Linked DNA regions of Methylosinus sp. H3A. The protein of the gene in region 2 binds, or shares a complex with, the protein of the main gene of each other region. Links are inferred from orthologs where the notes say so. Each region holds a gene or a part of one and is shown on either strand. Other genes may lie near its edges.

The links.
Region 1: the proteins of IY145_RS19840 (region 2) and IY145_RS07815 are in contact, whole or in part, in a cryo-EM structure (PDB 8GIZ), measured with the Escherichia coli proteins. The link is inferred for Methylosinus sp. H3A from one-to-one orthologs.
Region 3: the proteins of IY145_RS19840 (region 2) and dnaN are in contact, whole or in part, in a cryo-EM structure (PDB 8GIZ), measured with the Escherichia coli proteins. The link is inferred for Methylosinus sp. H3A from one-to-one orthologs.

The regions. Positions count from the first base shown.
Region 1 is NZ_JADNQW010000005.1:997,920-1,002,601, reverse strand. What follows is about bases 1,227-4,180. They hold IY145_RS07815 (DNA polymerase III subunit gamma/tau), read left to right. Parts: upstream 1,227-1,776; coding sequence 1,777-3,585; downstream 3,586-4,180. Other genes in these bases: recR (recombination mediator RecR), read left to right, coding at 3,955-4,180; IY145_RS07810 (YbaB/EbfC family nucleoid-associated protein), read left to right, coding at 3,612-3,935; IY145_RS07820 (GFA family protein), read left to right, coding at 1,367-1,723. Outside these bases: IY145_RS07835 (phasin family protein), read left to right, coding at 1-324; IY145_RS07830 (dienelactone hydrolase family protein), read left to right, coding at 495-1,190; more of recR, read left to right, coding at 4,181-4,560. UniProt on the Escherichia coli protein: Part of the beta sliding clamp loading complex, which hydrolyzes ATP to load the beta clamp onto primed DNA to form the DNA replication pre-initiation complex.
Region 2 is NZ_JADNQW010000005.1:3,643,354-3,648,081, forward strand. Bases 142-3,141 are described here. They hold IY145_RS19840 (DNA polymerase III subunit delta'), read right to left. Parts: upstream 2,179-3,141; coding sequence 1,105-2,178; downstream 142-1,104. Other genes in these bases: IY145_RS19830 (hypothetical protein), read left to right, coding at 142-409; IY145_RS19835 (DNA-deoxyinosine glycosylase), read right to left, coding at 581-1,096; tmk (dTMP kinase), read right to left, coding at 2,175-2,894; IY145_RS19850 (D-alanyl-D-alanine carboxypeptidase family protein), read right to left, coding at 2,891-3,141. Outside these bases: more of IY145_RS19830, read left to right, coding at 1-141; more of IY145_RS19850, read right to left, coding at 3,142-4,042; IY145_RS19855 (septal ring lytic transglycosylase RlpA family protein), read right to left, coding at 4,234-4,728. UniProt on the Escherichia coli protein: Part of the beta sliding clamp loading complex, which hydrolyzes ATP to load the beta clamp onto primed DNA to form the DNA replication pre-initiation complex.
Region 3 is NZ_JADNQW010000005.1:324,988-329,489, forward strand. Bases 936-3,709 are described here. They hold dnaN (DNA polymerase III subunit beta), read right to left. Parts: upstream 2,995-3,709; coding sequence 1,876-2,994; downstream 936-1,875. Other genes in these bases: IY145_RS04570 (hypothetical protein), read left to right, coding at 936-1,452; IY145_RS04575 (hypothetical protein), read right to left, coding at 1,504-1,806; IY145_RS04585 (transglycosylase domain-containing protein), read left to right, coding at 3,244-3,709. In the rest of the region: IY145_RS04565 (hypothetical protein), read right to left, coding at 1-656; more of IY145_RS04570, read left to right, coding at 655-935; more of IY145_RS04585, read left to right, coding at 3,710-4,502. UniProt on the Escherichia coli protein: Confers DNA tethering and processivity to DNA polymerases and other proteins. Acts as a clamp, forming a ring around DNA (a reaction catalyzed by the clamp-loading complex) which diffuses in an ATP-independent manner freely and bidirectionally along dsDNA.

The DNA.
Region 1 (4,682 bases), 2.6 Mb from region 2 along the record:
GCGGAGGCGACCGATTATTCCAAGCAATCGCTCGACAATGGCCGCGCCTATTTCGAGAAGCTGCTGCGCGTGCAGAAGATCGACGACATCGTGCAATTGCAGTCGGAATTCTACCGCAACGCCTATGGCGATTTCTTCGCCCGCGCCTCGCGCGTCGGCGAGCTCTATTCCAATCTCGCCAAAGAGGCCTTCGTCTCCGCCCAGACGGCGAGCGAGCAGGCGACCAAAGCGGCCACGGAGGCGACCAGCAAGATCGTCGCCGACATCGGCGAGCAGACCCAGCAATTGGCCGCCAAGGCGCGGGAGAACGCGACAAAGGAGTAAGCGTCGGCAGAGCCGTCGAATCGACTCGGAGCCAGGCGGCGATAGAATGGATGTGGCCCCGCGTAAATTCGGGGCATATTTTAAAAGCAGCCAGTCCCGTTTCGTTTCGGAGCTTTATCGTCTTGCCCGTCTGGAGCCTATTCGTCGCTTTCGCAGCGATGATATTTTTCATGACATCGACGCCACGAGCAGCCGAACTGACGCTCGAAACCTCCGAAGGTCGGTTCACCGTGACCGGCCATACGACAGCGGGCTTCGCGCTACGTCCAGCGGTACTGGCGGCGAGCGGCTCCAAGGGGTACCGATCCCCCACCTATCTTCGACTAGCGGCCGACCTCAACGCGCAAGGGATCGACGTATTTTTCGTCCATTATATTTCCGACCGCGACGCGGCGGCGTTCGAGAGTGCAAAATCGGCGCGGGATCGCATCGCCTATTACTCGAATCGAATGGCCGCCTGGACGGAGACGATCCATGCGACAGTCGCCGCCTTGCGGCGGCGGGCCGAATATCGGACGAAAATTGGATTGCTCGGCGTGTCGCTCGGCGCGATGCCGACAACGGCGGCCGGTGCGAATAATCCTGAGATCGACGCCGCTGTCATCGTCGACGGCGACTTTCCCATCAATTTTCAGCCACGCGTCCGCTCCATGCCGCCGCTCCTGCTGATCTGGGGCGGTGAAGACCATGTATTCCAGCAGAGCACAGGAATCCGGCTGCGCGACTTTGCACGCTCGCTCGGCGGCGAGGCGGAACTCATCACCTTTCCGGGCCAAGGCCACGGCTTTTTCCTCGAAGACGGCAATCCGAAGGCGGACGCGGCCCGTGGCCAGGTCGTTCGCTTCTTCACCGATCGCCTGAAATAGCCTACCCGCCTCGACGCCCTTGCGCCGGCGCGCGAGTTTTGCCACATAGGGCGCGGGAGGTTGGCGGTGGACGCTCCACTCGCCAACCGGGTCAGGTCCGGAAGGAAGCAGCCCTAACGAGTTCCGGGCGGGTCTTTGTCCAGCCTCCCACTCTGGTTTTGCGGAGAATTTTGCTCATGGGCGATGCGTCGTATCACGGCTCCTGCCAATGTCGGGCGGTGACATTCGAGGCGACGCTGGACCTCGACCACACCATCACATGCAATTGCTCCCGTTGTCAGCGACTGGGCGCCGTCTTGAGCTTTACGCCCGCGGAAAAATTCCACTTGAGTTCGGGCGAGGATGCTCTCGGCGAATATCGTTTCAACAAGAAGATGATCGCTCACCGCTTCTGCAAGATCTGCGGGATCGAGCCCTTCGCCCAGGGCGTGTCGCCGGATGGCGCGCAAATGGTCGCGGTCAACGTCAATTGCCTCGACGGCGTCGATCCGCGCGCGCTGGCGTCGACACACGTCGACGGGAGAAGCGTCTAGATTTTCGCCGCATGGCGGTGGATAAGGCGGTCGCGAGCCTTTAGACTTCCGCCATGGATGACGCGATGTTTCCCGATCCGCAAGCCGCCGGCGCGCCTTCCGCCGCCTATCGCGTGCTGGCGCGCAAATATCGCCCCTCCGGCTTCGCCGATCTCATCGGCCAGGAGCCGATGGTGCGCACGCTCGAGAACGCCTTCGAGCTGAACCGCATCCATCAGGCCTATCTGCTGACCGGCGTGCGCGGCGTCGGCAAGACGACGACCGCCCGCATTCTCGCCCGCGCCTTCAATTACGAGCTTCCCGCGCAGGACGGCCGCCCCGGCGTCGATCGGCCGACCATTCATATGGACGCGCTCGGCGCACATTGTCAGGCGATCATCGATTCGCGCCACCCCGATGTGCTGGAGATGGACGCCGCCTCGCACACCGGCATCGACGACATTCGCGAGATCATCGAGAACGCCCGCTATCGCCCGGTGATGGCGCGCGTCAAAGTCTACATCATCGACGAAGTGCATATGCTCTCCAAGGCCGCCTTCAACGGCCTGCTGAAGACGCTGGAAGAGCCGCCCGAGCATGTGAAATTCATCTTCGCGACGACGGAGATCGACAAGGTTCCCGTCACCGTGCGCTCGCGCTGCCAGCGCTTCGATCTGCGCCGCATAGACGCTGGCCTGCTCGCGGCGCATTTGCGCAAGATCTGCGATCTCGAGGGCGTGACCATAGAGGACGAGGCGCTGGCCATGGTCGCCCGCGCCGCGGAAGGCTCGGCGCGCGACGCGCTGTCGCTGCTCGATCAGGCCATCGCCCATGGCGCCGCTGGCGGCGGCGCGATCGCCGCGCAGGATCTGCGCCTCATGCTCGGCGTGGCCGATAAATCGCGCGTCATCGATCTCTTCGAGGCGGCGATGAAGGGCGAGATCGCCACGGCGCTCGCTCTGCTCCAGGACCAATATGACGGCGGCGCCGACCCGGCGCAGGTGCTGCTGGAGCTCGCCGAATTCACCCATCTCGTCACGCGGCTGAAGCTCGCTCCGGACGCCGGGCAATCCACGGCGCTGACCGAGGAGGAGCGCCGCCGCGGCGCCGCGGCGGCGGGGACGCTGTCCATCTCCGTGCTGACCCGCGCCTGGCAAATCCTGATGAAGGGCGTCGACGAGCTGCGCGGCTCGCCGCGTCCTCTCGCCAGCGCCGATATGGTGCTGGTGCGCCTGACTCACGCCGCCGAAATGCCCTCGCCAGAGGAGGCGCTGCGCAAGCTCGGCTTCGGCCAGGGCGGGGCGCCCCGCCCCACGCCGGGCGCGGCTCCGGCGGCTGCGCCCACCGAGCGACCTCCCGTTGCGCTCGCGCCTGTTCCCCGGGCCGCGCCGTCTATCGGCGCGCCCCGCGCCTCCGCAGCGCCGCGCCGCGAGCCGGAGCCCTCCGCGCCCTCGCCGGGCGTAAAAATCGCCGATTTCCGCGCCCTCGTGGCCCTGGCGAGCGAGAAGCGCGACATACAATTGAAGATCGCGCTCGAATCGGAAGTGCGCCTCGTGCGCTTCGAGCAGGGGCGCATCGAGTTCGAGCTGGCGCCGGGCGGCTCGACGCGGCTTCCGCAGCTCTTGATGCAGAAGCTGCAGGACTGGACCGGGACGCGCTGGCTGGTGGCGCTCGCCTCTGGCGGCGCGCCGACGCTGCGGGAGGAGGCCGAGGCCCGCGCGAGCGAGAAGCGCTCCGGGATCGAGGCCGATCCGCTCGTCGCGAGCATTTTGGCGCGGTTTCCCGGCGCGGAGATCGTCGCCGTGCGCGGCAAGGAGACGGAGCAGGGCGCGGCGCCCGGCGCCGAATTGGCTTATGACGACGAGGAGCCGGACGACGCGTGAGGCGTCGCCGCGCGAGGAGTTAAAACATGCTCGACTTCATGGGACTGATGAAGCAGGCGCAAGCCATGCAATCGAAAATGGCCGAGCTGCAGAGCGAGCTCGACCAGACTGTCGTCGAAGGCGAGGCCGGCGGCGGGCTGGTGAAAGTGACGATGACCGCCAAAGGCGCGCTGCAGCGCGTCGCTATCGATCCGAGCCTGCTGAAGCCGGAAGAGAGCGATATCGTCGAGGATCTGATCGTCACCGCCCATGCGCAGGCCCGCGCCAAGGCGGAGGAGACGCTCGCCGAGAAGATGAAGGAAGTGACCGGCGGGCTGCAATTGCCGCCGGGGCTGAAGCTGCCCTTCTGATCGCTTCGAGCGAACCAAAGTGGCCGAACGCATCGCCGGACCCGAGATCGAGCGCCTCGTGCAATTGCTGGCGCGGCTGCCTGGCCTCGGGCCGCGTTCGGCGCGGCGCGCCGTTCTGCATCTCATCCGCAAGCGCGAGGAGCTGCTGGGCCCGCTCGGCGAGGCCATGCGCGTCGCCCATGAGCGCATTCTCACCTGCAAGACCTGCGGCAATATCGACACCAGCGATCCTTGCGCAATCTGTCGCGACGCGCGCCGCGACGCCGGCATTCTGGTCATCGTCGAGACGGTGGCCGATCTCTGGGCGCTGGAGCGCGCGGGCCTGCTCGCCGCGCGCTACCACGTTCTCGGCGGCGTGCTGTCGCCGCTCGACGGCGTCGGCCCCAATGAGCTCAACATCGCGAATCTGGTGCAGCGCATCGCCGACGGCGGTGTGCGCGAGGCGATCATTGCGGTGAACGCCACTGTCGACGGCCAGACGACGGCGCATTATCTCGCCGACCTTCTGGCGCCTCTTGGCGTCAAGACGACGCGTCTCGCCCATGGCGTGCCCGTCGGCGGCGAGCTCGATTATCTCGACGAAGGCACGCTCGCAGCGGCGCTCGAGCGACGCACAGCGTTCTGAAAAAGCGATTCTGCAAGCTCGCAACTCGCCCGCAAGGAAAAACCGGGTCGCCGGCGCGCCTGGGGAGGTGTTTGCGCCGACGACCCGTAGTCGGGCCAAGTCGAGGATAGAGAAAAGCGGGG
Region 2 (4,728 bases):
GCAAGAGAAGCTCGACGAGATAGATGACTGGGAGCATCTTGCCATGAGCATGATATTGACTATACATATAAGCGTTGGCTCGAATTATGGAGTTAAAGTTGATGCGCTTCCGTTGCTGTATGAAATGCTCTGTGCTTTATCGCTCGGAATAAAAAGCGGGTTCGAAGTGCAAATTGGCGAAGGTTTTTGGCTTACGGCGAGTCCGGCGGGCGAGCGGGTAATGAAGGTAAAAATCGAGTTTGTCGTAGGCGGATCGGAAAGAATACTTGGAGAAATTACAGTTAAATTAGATGAGATGCTTCTGTTTTTTCCAAAATTGATTGCAGATATCACGAGTCTAATTGAAAATACAGGACTTGATGTTGATCATACGCTAAAAAAATTCCCGTTGTGCAATTATCGCCGGTAGCATGCCGTCCCTGGCCGGACCTGTACCTTGCGCGGGAGGAGATCGTCTGGCTCGGCGATCTGCCGATCGCGACACTGCAGGGCGGCTCGGTGTTCTACATCGCGCCAGACCATCTCGGCGCGCCGCACGAGATCGTGAATTCCTGGAACCAGACGGTGTGGTTCTGGGATGCTAGAGGAATTCCCCGAGCGCCGCCCGCCAATGTTCCAGCTTGCGCTCCAAAGTCATCGCCGCATGCGCCGGGCTCGTGGACGGCAGGACGAGGCTGCGCGGCGCCGATGAGCCAAGCGTCGGCGCGACCTTGCGGCGGAACAGATCGCCGGCCTTGGCGCCGTTGAGGCAGATCAGCCCGATCTGGGCGTGAGCCACGAGAAAACCCGCGAAATCATTCGTCTCGACGCTGGCCACGTCGATTTTCTGGTCGAGGCTACCCGGCCGCCGCCCCTCGGCGCAGACGTCCCACAGCGCGACTCCCCGCGCCATCAGCCGGTTGAGCCGTTCCTCATAGGGAATCTCCGGCGAGGCGCCGAAGAGCCGCCCCATGATCGGCCAAAAGGCGTTGCGCGGCTGGGCGTAATATTGGACGTGGGCGAGCGAGACCTGTCCCGGCAGCGAGCCGAGGATCAGCACACGCGCGTCGGCGCGCGCGACGGGCGGGAAGCCTTTCGAGGTCGGAACGCCGTCCAAGGAAACCCCTATCGCCTCGCCGCTTCTTCGAGATCGGCGAAGATCGACAGAATGAGCCCTCGCTTGTCGAAATTGAAGACTTCCGTATCGCGCGCCGCCTCCGTTATGCGCTCCCAGGCGCGCGCATAAGGGGCGAGGTTGGCCGCGCTCGCGCCCTCGCCCGCTTTCGACCGAATAATTCGGTCGAGAAAGCGATAGAGGCCGCTCATGAAGGTCTCATAGGCGTGCTCATTGTCACGCCCGGCGAGTCGGTCGGCGAGTGAATGCACGGCGAGCCAATCGACCTGCGGCAGGCGCGCGAACATCGCCCGCAGCGCCGCGTCGAAAGCGACACCGTCGCCATCCAGCAGCCGCAGCGCCTCGCGGACGGAGCCCTCCGCTCCCTCCGCTGCGCCGGAGAGCGTCGCTTCCGGCAGCTCGCTCCAGGGCGCGCCGAGCGCGCGGATCGCGGCGACGACGTCCGGCTCGGCGAGCGGGCCGAGCGTGAGCTTGCGGCAGCGCGAGCGGATCGTCGGCAGAACGCGTCCCGGCTGATGCGCGACGAGCAGGAACAGCGAGCGCTCCGGCGGCTCCTCTATGAGCTTCAAAAGGGCGTTGGCGCTGGAGCGGTTGAGATCGTCGACGCAATCCACAATGGCGACGCGCCAGCCGCCTTCGCCCGAGCTCTGATGGAAGAGATGGATCAGCCGCCGCACATCCTCGATGCGGATTTCGGTGAAATGCTTCTTGGTCTTCTCGTTCCACTCGCGGCGCAGCAGAAAAAGATCGGGCAGAGCCAGCGCCGCGATGCGCCGGCTGACGGCGCTCTCCTCGCCGACGAAGAGTGACCGGGCGCTCGCCGCCTCCGGCGTGGACGGGTCGGGATGCGCCAGCAGAAAGCGCGCGAGGCGCCAGGCGAGCGTCGCCTTGCCGATTCCCTCGGGCCCGCCGATGAGAATGGCTTGGGGCAGCTTGCCGCGCCGAAAAGCGTCGACGAGCTCGCTCTCGGCGCCGGCATGGCCGAGCAGCGCATGGGTTTCGCGGGGATGCGGCGCATCGGCGAAGCGGTCGCTCTCCGGCGGGGCCTCTACGTCGCGCTTCACGCAATCAGGCTCTGGAGAGGAACGACGATTTCGGGTCGAAAAAAGCGCGCTTCGACGACATGCCAAATGGCTTCGGCCACCTCCTGCTCCGGCGCCAGCGCGTCGACGACGCAGCAGCGGCCCGGCTCGCTCGCGGCTATGTCGAGATAGGCCTGGCGCAGGCCGCGGTGGAACTCCAGCCCCTCGCGTTCGAAGCGGTCGGCGGCCTCGTCCGGGGCTCGGCGCCGTTTGGCGCGCTCAAGGCCGGTCTCGGGCGGCAGATCGAGGATGATGGTCAGGTCCGGCGAGGAGCCCATCAGCGCGACGCGCTCGAGCAGAGCGATGAGCCGCGGATCGACGCCGCCGCGCGCGCCCTGATAGGCGCGCGTCGAATCGGCGAAACGGTCGCAAATCACCCAGGCGCCGCGCGCCAGCGCCGGCTTGATCAGCCGGTCCAGATGATCGATTCGCGCCGCCGAGAATAAAATCGCCTCGCCGAGCGGGCCGAGCGAGGCCGCCTTGCCGCCGAGCAGCGCCTCGCGCAACACTTCGGCATGCGGCGAGCCGCCGGGCTCGCGCGTCGCGATCGCCTCCACGCCTTTTTGCGCGAGACGTTCCTGCAGCCGGCGCATCTGCGTCGACTTGCCGGCCCCCTCGCCGCCCTCGAGCGTGATGAACTTGCCGGCCTGGCCCTTTTCCTGCCCACGCGCCGGGCCGAGCGGCGGCTCTGCGCTCATTGCTTCTTCGACAGCTTGTTGTGAATGGCGCCGGCCGCATATTCATAGGCCGCGTCGAAAGCGCGGCTCGCGAGCGAGCCTTTCTCTATCGTCTCGGCGGCTTCCAGCGGCTGCTCGAGCACGACCGTCGCGCCGCGGCGGATCTCCAGCTTGGCGACCTTGGTTCCCGCCTCGACCGGCGCGATCAGCGGCCCCTCATAGACGATCTTGCCGGTGAGCTTTTCGGAGCCGCCGCGCTGAAGCAGCACTTTGACGTCGCTCGGCGAGGTCAGCGGCACGGAGCCCGCGGTTCCGCCATAGACCTGCGCGGAGCCGACCGCCTCATTGGCCTTGAACAGCGATTTCTCCTCGAAATTGCGGAAGCCCCATTGCAGAAGCTTGCGCGCCTCCTCGGCCCGGTCCTTGGCCGTGTGCAGTCCATAGACGGCGACGATGAGACGCCGGTCGTCCTGCACGGCGGAGCCGACCATGCCAAAGCCGGAATCATCGATATTGCCGGTCTTCAACCCATCCGCGCCAATGCTCATGGTGAGCAGCGGATTGCGGTTCTGCTGGCGGATCTTGTTCCAGGTGAACTCCTTCTCGCCGAAATAGCGATAGAGGTCCGGATAGGTCTTGATGAGATGCGCGGAGAGCTGGACCATCTCGCGCGGCGTGACCTTCTGGTCCGGTCCCGCCTGGCCCCAGGGATTGCCGAAGATCGATTTGGTCATGCCGAGCTCGGAGGCGCGCTTGTTCATGCGGCCGACGAAGGCCTCCTCGGACCCCGCGACGCCCTCCGCCAGCGTGATGGCCGCGTCATTGCCGGAATCGATCACCAGGCCGCGGATCAGATCCTCCACCCGCGGCTTGCTGTTGACGGCGAGGAACATCGCCGAGCCGCCGGCCGGCGCGCCGCCGCTACGCCAGGCGTGCTCGGAGACGGTGAACTCGTCGTCGAGCTTCAGCCGTCCCTCGGCGATCTCGTGGAACACGATCTCGGCGGTCATGATCTTCACCGTCGAGGCGGGCGTCACATATTCGTCGGCGCCCTTCTCGAGCAGCACCGTATGCGTTCCCGCGTCCACGAGAATTGCGCGTGGCGCGCTGGTCTGGAAACCTTCGGCGAAGACCGCCGACGGCGCGATGAGGGAGACCGCCAAGGCCATGCCGAGCTGGACTTTGCCGAGGCAGAGGAGGGATTTGGGAAGGGAGACAGGCACGCGTCTTTCGCCTTCTTCGAATCGCCGTCGGAGCGCGTCGACGGCCCCACGCAATGAGTTCCGCTAAAATGTGGCGCGTTGGGCCGCAGAAAGCAACGGCCTCGCGCTGCGCTCGGTCGGTAGGACCGCCGTCGAGGTTAATTGAGTGCTTGTCTCAGCCGAGCGCTGCGGGCGGGCGCCGTCCCGAGGTCGAAGGGCCGCGACGGCGGCAGCGGCGCGCTCTTGGCCATGGCCAGCGCCTTGGCCGAAATGGGCGTCGGAATGGTCGAGACCGGCTCTTTCTCGGCGGCGCGCGCCTCGGAGTGGCGCGGGCTCTCGGACTCGCGCGCTTCGGCGCGGGGCGTGATCTCCTCGTCCCTCGCCTCGGCCCGGGACGTCGTCGCGCGTTCGGCGCGCTCGGGCTGCGCCTCCTCCGCGCGCTCGAGCCGGGCGACGCGGTTCGGCGGCTCGCGAAGATTGGTCGCCACCATGATCGGCGCGCCGCCGGGCAGCGTCGCGGGCCTGCCGTCCTCGCGCAAAGTCGCGAGCAGCTTGGCGTCGTCGGAGCCAGCGAGCGCGGCGTGGCCGACATAATCGACCTTCACCCGCGCCGTGCCGACACGGTGGAAATCGAGCGCCTCGGCGACGCGTTG
Region 3 (4,502 bases), 3.3 Mb from region 2 along the record:
GCCGGACCTTCGGCGCCATTGGGCGCGACGCCGGATGCGGGCGGCGCCGAAGCCTCGTCCTCGCGCGCGGCGCGCCGTGCGGTCACTGCGTTCTCGAAGGATTTGGCGGCGGAGCCGGCGAGCCCGTCCACATCGGCAATGCGCCTGACGCCGGGAATATGCGCGATCTCCGCTTCCGCCGCGGCGCGCTTGGCGGCGTCGCGCGGCAGCAATATGTCGCGGCCGGCGACGTCGAGATAGGCGGGATCTCCGCCGACTTTCTCGATCACGCTCGCCGCCTTGCGCTTGAGATCCTGCTCCACCGAGCGGCCGGCCAGGAAATCGGCGCCGAGCCACATCAGCGCCAATGGAATGAGGCCGATCGCCCAGCCCTCATTGTCGCGCAGCGAATGCCCGCCGATGAGCGCGCCGAGCGCCGCGCCGGCGAGAAAGCTGGGAAAAAGCAGCAGCCCCGTCTCGAGCCAGAAGCCGGAGCGTCCCGGCAAGAGCTCGAGCGCCGCGACCGGCAGGCCGGCGGCGAAGGCCAAAGCGAACCAGACCAGCCAGCCGGAGACAGGCCCACGCTCGGACCGTCTCGCGACCGAAAGCGCCGTCGCGAGCCCGACCGCGAAGGCCGAGACGCCCCAGGCCCAGAAATGCGTGAGGAGATAAGTCATGGCGCTCGAATGGTCCGGCCGGGGTGGCGAGATTGCGTCACGGGCCGATCTTTGGCAAGGCTCGGGGCCTCATCGGGAGACGCGCGTGACGCGGACATTGTCTCTATTCCTTATCCTCGCAGCGGCGCTGGCCGCCGCGCCGGCCGCGGCCTTCGACGCGGTCGGCGAGACGAAGGCGCAAATTCTCCCTGTCGAGAGGACGCCCTTCCATGTCCCGGCCTTCCGCAACGACGCCGTCGCCATGCTGAATGTGCTGCTGCCGCCCCATCGCGTCGCGCCCTATCACGAACATTCCCGCGATTTCGCCTATGTCGTGGTGCGCGAGAGCCCGACCCTGGTGCAGAATTGGGGCGACGCCGAGCCGGTGTCGATCCGTTGGCCCCGCGGCGCGGTGGGCTTCGGCGCTTTTTCCAAACAGAGCCTCACCCATAAAGCGGAAAATGTCGGAGACGCCGCTCTGAGCATCGTCGGCTTCGAGCTTTTGGAGCCGGCGCCGAAAGGCCGCGCGCCCTCGGCGCGCCCCGCCGGCTTCGAGCAGATTGTCGACAATGAGCGCCTGCGCGGCTGGCGCCTCGCCTTGAAGCCCGGAGAAACCGTCCCCGCTTTCACGCAGAGCGCGCCGGGCGTGCGGATCATCGTCGAAGGCGGCGAGCTGATCGAGACGGACGCCGCCGGCGCCGGGCAGAATATGGCGCTGCAGCCCGGCGATTTTCAGTGGCGCGACGCCGGCCCCGCCCGCGCGCTGCGCAACGCCGGGGAAGCGCCGATCGAGATGGTGGAATTCGAGCTGAAGTGAGGCGTATCGATTATATCGATAAACTGCAATCGGCTCCGACCAGCCGTCCCTTCACCGGGTAAACCGCAACGCCGCGAACAACAGCCCGCCGACTGCGAGCTGCGTCACCACCATCCAACGCAGGATTTCGACCTTCAGATTGGCCGAGCTCGTGTCGATCTTGGCTTCCAGCCGGTCCATGTCGGACTTGATCTTCGTTTCGAGCCGGTCGATGTCGGATTTCGAAGCGACTCCGTCGCGCAAGGCGACGTCCAGCGCCTCGGCGTGAGCGCGCGCCTCCTTTTCGTCGACCCCGGCTTCCCTCAGGCGATCGACATAGGCGAGGCGGTCGAAAACAAAGGCTGCGGAACTCATGCGCGGAAAGATAGGCTCGCGTCGACAGGAAGGCAAATTATTCGCCGCGGAGAGCGACGCCCGGTAGCCTCACACGCGCATCGGCATCAATACATACAATGCGCTCGCGCCGTCGCGGTCCTGGATCAGCGTCGGCGAGCCGGGGTCGGCCAAGCGAAACAGCGCCGTGTCGCTGTCGAGCTGATCGGCGATGTCGAGCAGATAGCGGGAGTTGAAGCCGATATCGATCGGCGGCCCGTCATAATCGGCCTCGATCTCCTCCACCGCCGAGCCCTGATCGGGATTGGTGACCGAAAGCACCAGCTTGCCCTCGGAGAGCGCGAGCTTCACCGCCCGCCCACGCTCGGAGGAGATGGTGGAGACGCGGTCGACCGCCTCGCGGAACACGCCGCGCTCGACCGTCAGGCGCTTGTCGTTGCCGGCAGGAATGACGCGGCCGTAATCGGGGAAAGTGCCGTCGATGAGCTTGGTCGTCAGCACGGTCTCGCCGAAGGAAAAGCGCATCTTATTGGTGGAGAGCTCGATCTCCACCGCGCCCTCGGCGTCCTCGACGAGGCGCAGAATTTCATTCACGGCCTTGCGCGGCAGAATGACGCCGGGCATCCCGGTCGAGCCGGCCGGCGCCGGCAGCTCGACGCGCGCGAGGCGATGGCCGTCGGTGGCCACGGCGCGCAGCAGCTGATGGCCCTCGACCTCGGTCGCATGCAGGTAGATGCCGTTGAGATAATAGCGCGTCTCCTCGCTGGAGATGGCGAATTGCGTCTTCAAGATCAGCTTCTTGAGGTCCGCCGGCGGCAGCGAGAAGCGATGCGAGAACTCGCCCGACGTCACATCGGGAAAATCGCTCTCCGGCAGGCTCTGCAGGCTGAAGCGCGAGCGGCCCGAGCGCAAAGTCAGCTGGCCCTGCTCGCCGGTCCCCTCGAGCGAGACCTGCGCGCCCTCCGGCAATTTGCGGACAATGTCATAGAGCGTATGGGCGGGAAGCGTCGTCGCCCCCGGCTGCGCCACATCGGCCAGGACTTTCTCGGTGATCTCGAGATCGAGATCGGTCGCCTTCAGGAGCAGAGCTCCGGCCGAGGCGTCGATGAGCACATTGGCGAGGATCGGAATGGTCGTGCGCCGCTCCACAACACGGTGAACATGGCCGAGGGCGCGCAGCAGCGCCGCTCTCTCGATGGTGACTTTCATTGCGCTCGATCCGTGCCGCGTTTTCACTCGAAGGGCGAGACTTTGGCAAGCCGCAACGAATAGCGCAAGTGGCGCAGGGGGATCGACCGGAGCCTGTGCATAAGTTCCTATCCGCTTTGCCGTCGAGACGAGGGAGGACGCCGTCGCTTTGCTTAACCGGCCCTTAAATCGACAGCATTAAAGCTAGTCTTCGCGTCGGCCGCGGGCACTCACGTCGCGGCGGAACGAAACCCGAGGCGGCGGACCCCCATGGCGCGCGAGAAACAACGCCGCGAACCGCGTTTCGACGGCGACGGGAGCGGCGATCTTCGCGCCGACCCTCGAGAGGATCGCATGGCGAAACCCAAACGCAAGGGCAAGAGTGGGTCGGGCAAGAGCGCGTCAGGCAAGAGCGCGTCGCCCAGCAGCGCGCCGCCGCCGGACGACGATTTCGACGAGGCTCCGCCGCGCGCCGCCAAGGCCAAGAAAGCCAAAGGCGGAAGCGCCTTCGGCCTCGGCGGGCTCGTCTATTGGGGCGCGGTGCTGTCCATCTGGGGCGCGATCGGCGTCGGCGGGCTGTTCATCTATCATGCGGCGCAGCTGCCGCCGATCGACACTCTGGCTGTCCCCAAACGCCCGCCCAATATCGCCATTCTCGGGGCCGACGGCGAATTGCTGGCCAATCGCGGCGACACGGGCGGAGCCGCGGTGCGGCTCGGCGATCTGCCGCCCTATCTGCCCAAGGCCTTCGTCGCCATAGAGGACCGGCGTTTCTATTCGCATTGGGGCGTCGACCCCATCGGCATAGCGCGCGCGCTGACGCGAAATATCACCGGGCGCGGCGGCATGCAGGGCGGCTCGACGCTCACCCAGCAGCTCGCCAAAAATTTGTTCCTCACTCAGGAGCGCACCATCACGCGCAAGATCCAGGAGGCGATCCTCGCACTCTGGCTCGAGCACAAATATTCCAAGGATCAGATTCTCGAGCTCTATCTCAATCGCGTCTATTTCGGCTCCGGCGCCTATGGCGTGGAGGCGGCGGCGCAGCGCTATTTTGGCCATGGCGCGAACCAGGCGACGCTGGCGGAAGCGGCCGTGCTCGCCGGCCTCATGAAGGCGCCGAGCAAGCTCGCGCCGGACCGCAATCCCGAAGGCGCGACCGAGCGCGCGGCGCAGGTCGTCACCGCAATGGCGCAGGAAGGGCACATCACAGAATCGATGGCCAAGCTCGCACTGGGACGCCCGGCGCTTGCGCGAAGGGAGCGCGGCGCGGGCTCCATCAATTACGCCGCCGATTATGTGATGGACATGCTCGACGACACGATCGGCGCCATCGACCAAGACATCATCGTCACGACGACGCTGGATCGCAAGCTCCAGGAGGTCGGCGAAAGGTCCGTCGCCGAGGAGCTGGACAAGAAGGGCGACAAATTCGGCGTCAGCCAGGGCGCGCTGGTCGCGCTCGACCCCAATGGCGCTATTCGCGCGCTGGTCGGCGGCCGCAATTACGCCGAGAGCCAGTTCGACCG